DNA from 3 places in the Pseudomonas petroselini genome. Region 2 is predicted to be linked to each of the others. Evidence: predicted binding sites of a transcription regulator. Region 2 holds the regulator's gene; each other region holds the start of a gene.
What was found. Region 2 encodes FliA, which starts transcription of late flagellar genes. Its sites were predicted from a motif close to CTAAAGTTTNNNNNNNNNNNGCCGNTAA; they were not measured.
Positions count from the first base shown of each region.

Region 1: the regulator FliA is predicted to act here: its motif matches at 1,029-1,056, upstream of ACI512_RS23015 (methyl-accepting chemotaxis protein).
Region 3: the regulator FliA is predicted to act here: its motif matches at 1,441-1,468, upstream of ACI512_RS29835 (methyl-accepting chemotaxis protein).

Region 1 covers NZ_CP173614.1:5,025,024-5,027,290, reverse strand. The annotation lists gene ACI512_RS23020 (DUF1444 family protein) at 1-439, shown strand, start outside; gene ACI512_RS23015 (methyl-accepting chemotaxis protein) at 1,118-2,267, shown strand, end outside.
Region 2 covers NZ_CP173614.1:5,742,447-5,744,713, forward strand. The annotation lists gene ACI512_RS26415 (protein phosphatase CheZ) at 1-384, opposite strand, end outside; gene ACI512_RS26420 (chemotaxis response regulator CheY) at 403-777, opposite strand; gene fliA (RNA polymerase sigma factor FliA) at 945-1,685, opposite strand; gene fleN (flagellar synthesis regulator FleN) at 1,682-2,267, opposite strand, start outside.
Region 3 covers NZ_CP173614.1:6,456,194-6,458,460, forward strand. The annotation lists gene ACI512_RS29830 (response regulator) at 1-174, opposite strand, end outside; gene ACI512_RS29835 (methyl-accepting chemotaxis protein) at 184-1,395, opposite strand; gene ACI512_RS29840 (hypothetical protein) at 1,778-2,062, opposite strand; gene ACI512_RS29845 (hypothetical protein) at 2,093-2,267, opposite strand, start outside.

The DNA.
Region 1 (2,267 bases), 720 kb from region 2:
TTACACCTACGAAGGTCGCGATATCATACCGTTTAACTGTGATGATGAAGGGGTCAGCAGTCGGTTGGTTACACTGGAGCATTTGCTGCTGCAGAGTAATTATGCCAATCAGAAAGAGTTGCTCGACAAGCTCAATCTGGAAAAGGGCATCGACATCTTCGTCGCCTCCTACAACCTTTTCCAAATGGCTGACCAACCAAACCAGACGGTATCGATGAGCGCCTGGACAAAAGGTGTGCTGACGCTGTTGCCCAAGACAGATCGCGTCGCGTTGGTTGATCCTGTTGAGGGTGGGGAAGCGACAGTCAAAACCGTCTCCTGGAGTGAACTTGAATCCGAGCTTGGCGATCTGCTGGCTACAGAAGCGGGCTATCCACGTCGCTATCGGACACTGGGATTTCCTTCGGTTGAGCAGCTTAATCGCCTGACTACCTTGTGATCAGTGCTCTACTACTCTGGCGCACTGCAATGGAGGTATCGCTGAGCTGGCAAAGCAGCAGTCGCAATTTATCATTACGATACACTCCCCATTTTGATTGCTTATCCTGGTGGGAAAATTTGGGAGTTTACCGGTGTGGTGTTGGTGGCTTCTCTAGCGCTACTGAGTCGGGCCGCAAGATCAGACTGACTTACTTCAGTTGGCGAGCCGCTGTGCGCGGGCAGGCTGTGGCGAACCGAGCTCCCGCGTCCCGCAGTATCTCGGCCCTACGGGCATCCATCCTTCACGCCTTCGGCTGTACCAGCCTGCGCGCTCCGCTTGCTCCGGTTAAGCTGGAATGGCGCTCTCAGATTCCCAACTGACTCGATCTAGTGGAAGGATCAGAGAAGCATCAGCTATTCAGATTGCTTCGCACCCAACTGGGAAAGGCGGCCTTCAATGGACGAGAAGCTAAATCAGCCAAGTTGGTCTCAGTGAATATTCAACAAGCCTAAAAATGAAGCGCGAATTGTTATTAAAATCAATATTATTTGAGGTTAGGGTGGCAAACATAATAATAAATATATTTAAGCTGCGCGTGAGAAAAAAGCTCAATAATCGTCCCTTCTTGCCGATACCTCTCCTGATCAATGGCGTGCCTCAAGGTTAACCAGATCTCCCCTATGAAGAGAAAGCTCTATGACTTGGTTCCTGAATTTACGCCTTGCGGCAAAACTGTCCATATCATTCTTGATATGCGCATTGATAACTATCGCGATTGGGCTCGTCGGGATGAACGGCAACTCACGGTTGGGTGATGCGATTTCATCTGTATTTAGCAATAACATAACTTCAATTAACAAGGTGAATGAAGCTCTGCAGCAAGTAATTTATCACAATAGAGATCTATACTTGTTGCTGGCACAAAAAGCTGGTAATGCAACTGAGGGGGAACTCGCAGCCACTCAAAAATCATTATCTGACCGCCAGCGTGCTGTAGAGAAAGCATTCGCTATTTATCGTAGCACCCCGCTGCGCGATGACGAAAAGGCCTTAGGTGATAATTTTGAACGGGATTGGCCTGCTTATATAAAAGCGGGAGAGAAGTTCGCCAATACTTTGATGTCGGGGGATTTGCCAGGGGCGAGATTGCAGCTGATAGGAGACGTCAGCGATAAGTACGGTTTCGCTGAGAAAGAGATGCTAGGGATAATTGCATCTAACAATGATCAAGCGGACGATCTCCGAAGTGAAAGCGATGCTCTTATTCAAAGTTCTAAGCTAACGATGATTGCAGGTATGCTAATCGCGTTCGTCCTGGCAATGGGCCTGGGTGTTGTTATTACGCGACTCATTACCCGGCCACTCTCCTATGCAGTATCTGCTGCAGAGCGTATTGCAGGTGGAGATCTTACGCAACGTATTGACGCAGGTAGCCAGGACGAAACCGGGAAATTACTGTCCTCCCTTGATGAGATGCAGGCGAGCCTTCGAAGCACCATTCAAAATATATCCAGTGCATCAGATCAGCTAGCCTCGGCAGCAGAAGAGCTGAGCGTCGTAACGGACGAGAGCACACGAGGTCTTACTCAGCAGAATAGCGAAATCGAACAGGCTGCTACCGCTGTGAATGAAATGACAGCGGCGGTCGATGAAGTCGCTCGCAATGCCGTTTCTACAGCAGAAATATCGCAAAGAACCAATCAAAACGCCATGGCTGGCAAAAGTAAGGTTGGAGAAGCTGTTGTAGCGATTGAAGGAATGGTTGGGGAAATCAACTCATCGAGCTCGCAGGTTCAAGAGCTTGCTCATCAGACGAAAGAAATCAGCAAGGTGCTTGAAGTCATCA
Region 2 (2,267 bases):
CCAGTCGTGGCTCAAGGCCTGGGCCTCGGTGGCCATGCCGTTGACCAGAGGCGTGGCGTTTTCCACCAGGTCCATGGTGCGGTTGGCCGCCGCCTCAGTCAGCCTGACCACATAGGACAGGCGTTCGGTGGCATCGGTGATCTGCGAGATCTCTTCGGCCTGGGGCATATGCGGGTCAATCTGGAAATTGACGATCGCACTGTGCAGCTCGCGCGTGAGCTTGCCCACTTCCTGATACAGGCCGCGGTCACGGGTCTGGTTGAGCTGATGGATAAGTTGTACTGCGTCGCCAAAGTGGCCTTTTTCAAGGCTGTCGACCAGCTCGCGAGCATGTTTTTTCAGGGTCGACTCAAACTCGGCCTGCGATGATTCGTTATGGTCCATAGCTCCCCCGTGGCAGCATCAATGACCGATGCGTTCGAAGATTTTTTCGATCTTCTCTTTCAAGGCCAATGCAGTGAATGGCTTGACCACGTAACCGTTAACCCCGGCTTGGGCGGCTTCGATGATCTGTTCACGCTTGGCTTCGGCGGTCACCATCAGCACGGGAAGGCTGCGTAGTTTTTCGTCAGCGCGCACGTGGCGCAGCAAGTCGATACCGGTCATGCCCGGCATGTTCCAGTCCGTTACCAGAAAGTCGATGCTCCCGCTGTTGAGGATCGGAATCGCCGTAATGCCGTCATCCGCCTCGACCGTGTTAGTGAACCCAAGGTCACGCAACAGGTTTTTTATGATCCGCCGCATCGTTGAAAAGTCATCAACGATGAGGATTTTCATGTTCTTGTCCAATTCGACCTCCAAGCAGTCTTAAACGCGCCCAGCACCTGGACGCGCCATTTCAATCAACAGGCATTACACAAAAAGGACGCCTCGGGCACCACGGGTCGAACCCGCGAAGGCTAGCTGCCCTCGCGGTATCGTCTGCAGTGTCCCCACACTGCCTGTCAGCGCGCTCGCCACTCTCCCAAACGCCCCCGCAAGCGGGCTGCGCACTGGCTGTGCAACTGGCTGACCCGCGATTCGCTGACCCCCAGGACCTCACCGATTTCCTTGAGGTTCAGCTCTTCGTCGTAGTACAGCGCCAACACCAACCGCTCACGCTCCGGCAAATTGGCAATCGCGTCCGCCAGCGCACCCTGGAAGCGTTCATCTTCCAGGTCACGCGACGGCTCCATATGAGCACTCGCGCCGTCCTCGTGCAGCCCTTCGTGCTCGCCGTCCTGCAAGAGGTCGTCGAAACTGAACAGGCGGCTGCCCAAGGTATCGTTCAAAATCCCGTAATAATCGTCGAGACTCAATTGGAGTTCGGCCGCAACTTCGTGATCTTTAGCGTCGCGACCGGTTTTTGCTTCAATTGCGCGAATTGCGTCACTGACCATGCGCGTATTGCGATGCACCGAGCGTGGCGCCCAGTCACCTTTACGCACCTCGTCGAGCATCGCGCCACGGATACGGATCCCCGCATACGTCTCGAAGCTCGCCCCCTTGCTCGCATCGTATTTGGTCGACACTTCGAGCAAACCGATCATGCCCGCCTGGATCAGGTCTTCGACCTGCACGCTGGCGGGCAGGCGTGCCAGCAAGTGATAGGCGATGCGCTTGACCAGTGGCGCGTAGCGCTCGATCAACTCACCCTGGCTGTCACGGGCCGACTTTTTGTAAGCGTTATAGCCGTTCGCTGTCATAGCACGGGTCCTGCGCTCGTCTGATGCACCAATCGCTCGACGAAAAACTCCAGATGCCCCCGAGGGTTGGCGGGCAACGGCCAGGTATCGACCTTCTGGGCAATAGCCTTGAACGCCAATGCGCATTTGGAACGAGGGAACGCTTCGTAGACTGCACGCTGCTTTTGCACAGCCTTGCGCACACACTCGTCGTAGGGAACTGCGCCGACGTATTGTAAGGCGACATCGAGGAAGCGATCCGTGACCTTGGTCAACTTGGCGAACAGGTTGCGCCCTTCCTGCGGGCTCTGGGCCATGTTGGCCAGGACGCGGAAGCGGTTCATGCCGTAGTCACGATTAAGCAGTTTGATCAGGGCGTAGGCGTCGGTGATCGAGGTGGGTTCGTCGCAGACCACCAGCAATACTTCCTGCGCGGCGCGCACGAAGCTGACCACGGACTCGCCGATCCCGGCCGCGGTGTCAATCACCAGCACGTCGAGGTTGTCGCCGATATCACTGAAGGCCTGGATCAGCCCGGCATGCTGTGCCGGGCTCAGGTGCACCATGCTCTGGGTGCCGGAGGCGGCAGGCACGATGCGGATG
Region 3 (2,267 bases), 710 kb from region 2:
GTTGGGCATGTTCACGTCGCTGATGATCAAGTGCACTTTTTGCCCGGTCAGCTTGTTCAGGGCGTCCTTGCCGTCACTGGCCTCGATCACGTCGTAACCGGCGCTTTTCAAGGCTATGCCGACGACTTGCCGCACACTGATGGAGTCGTCGACCACTAATACACTCTTCGCCATGATGTACTCCTAAAAGAAAGTGATGTCTTGAGCGTTCTGCTGCACCGCCGCCTCTCCATGATGGAGGCGCCGTTGCTCGTCGGTGGCATAGGTGGTTTCCATGCGCGCCAGCCATTGGCGGGCGTCGATGGCCATCGGCTGGTCCGGGGTCTGGTTGGCCTGCAGGAGATGGTCATGCAGGGCGTGCATGTTGTCGCGCACGTGACTGAGGATCTGGCTGACCCGGTCCTGGAATTGCAGGTTGACCAACACCTCGGTCATCTCATCCCGGATGCCATAGCTTTCCTGCTTGAGCAGGTCGGCAGATTCGGCCAGACGCCCGGTGATGTTCTGGAAGCGTGTGAGCACCATCTGAATACTGTTTTCGGACTCGGCCACCGAATGGCTGTCCTGGTCGGCACTGCTGGACGCGGCCTGCACCAATTGAGTAATGGCGTTATTGATGATGTCGACCTTGGCCGACATCTGCTGGCCCGTTTCACTGGATTTACTCGACAGGCTGCGCACCGCATCGGCTACCACCGCGAAGCCGCGACCGGCCTCACCGGCACGCGCCGCTTCGATGGCCGCGTTGAGGGCCAGCAGGTTGGTTTGTGCGGCAATCGCCGCCACATCAGCGGCCATGGTGCGCAGTTCGCCCGTGTAGGCGGTCAGGCTGCGCACCTGGGCCAGGGTCTGGTCACGGCTGATTTGAGTGGCCTTGAGTGAATTGATCACCTGGCTCAACTCGCTGTCACTGCGCGCCAGCACCTCAAGCGCACCGTCGGCGGCCTGCCCGTCCAGTTCGCCGGCCGCGTGCTGCGACGCTTGTACCGTTTCCTGCAAGCGTGTGGCGATCCCGGTGAAACGGTTCGCCAGGCTCACAATCGCTTCTTCGGTCTGATGGCGCGAGCTTTCCACCTGTTTGGCCCAGATGGGCATGGCGCCCAGCAATACCTCGTCAAGCTGTGCACGAGAGGCCATGCCGTTATGCACATCCGCACTTGACTGGTCCGCCTGCGCCTGCGCAATCGCTCGCTGCAGTACGTTGCGCTGTGAAACCGCGCTCCAGGCACAGGCACCGAGGCCGATCATCACCAGTGCCGTGCAAGCCACCAGATTGGCTGGCGAGGTTGATTGCACGAGTATCCACAAAACGGCCGGCACGACCGGGACCAAGGCGAACCAACGGAAACGGGGATAAACGGGAAGGGGCAGGCGGCTGGATGAGCGTTGGGGCATGGGTTCGGTCCTTGAACAGTGCTGCGGATGTAATCAACATAGAGTTTATCCGCCCCTAGCGCCTCAACTTTAGGACTCCTGAGTGCCTTCCGTCTGGTTTATGACCAGTGTGTGACTGAGCAGGGCGTTAAGTGTAGGTGACGCCAGCCGACACGCTCAGGCTGCTTGCAGGATCGTACAAGCGCCCTCGATACCTCGTTCGCTAACCTGACGACTCTTAACCAGCAGAGTCTGCGACATGTCTCAGTCACAGCCCCCGACAAAACCCATAAATCTCATCCAAAAAGCCGACCTGATCGACCAACCATGGAGCCCACGCGTCTTCCCGTGTCAGCCTTGAGCGGGTCGAGACGCGGCCGCCCTGGGCGAGCGGCCGGTAGGGTTATTTCAGCAAGGCAATCAGCAGGCAGGTCACCGTGATCACCAGCGCCGGCCACTGCATCGGCATGAAAAAGAAGTGGTGGCGGACGCCATCGGCGTGCGGTTGTCGGTTCAGTACAAAGCCCAGCACGGTGTTGATCGCTGATCCCGCCCCGAAGCCGAGCAACACCTGCATCAGCGATGTGTTGCCGGGTTTGACGCTGGGGTCGGGCCACAGCCACATCAATAGCAGCACCATCGCCACCGGTGTAAACAACGTCAGCCAGCCTGCGCCGCGATAGATCATCGTTTAATCCTCAGTTGTGACGCAGCAGGCTCAAGCCAGCTCGCGTGCTTGTTGTTGCGCCGCAAACACGGCATCGAGGGTATTGAGGAACAGGTCGTGGCTCAGAATGCCGGTGGCGATGGTCGACAACACGGGTTTGCCGCTTTCATCCTTGATCACCACTTTTTCTGTCCAGGCGTTGAGGTCGACGGTGCGCAGCGACGAC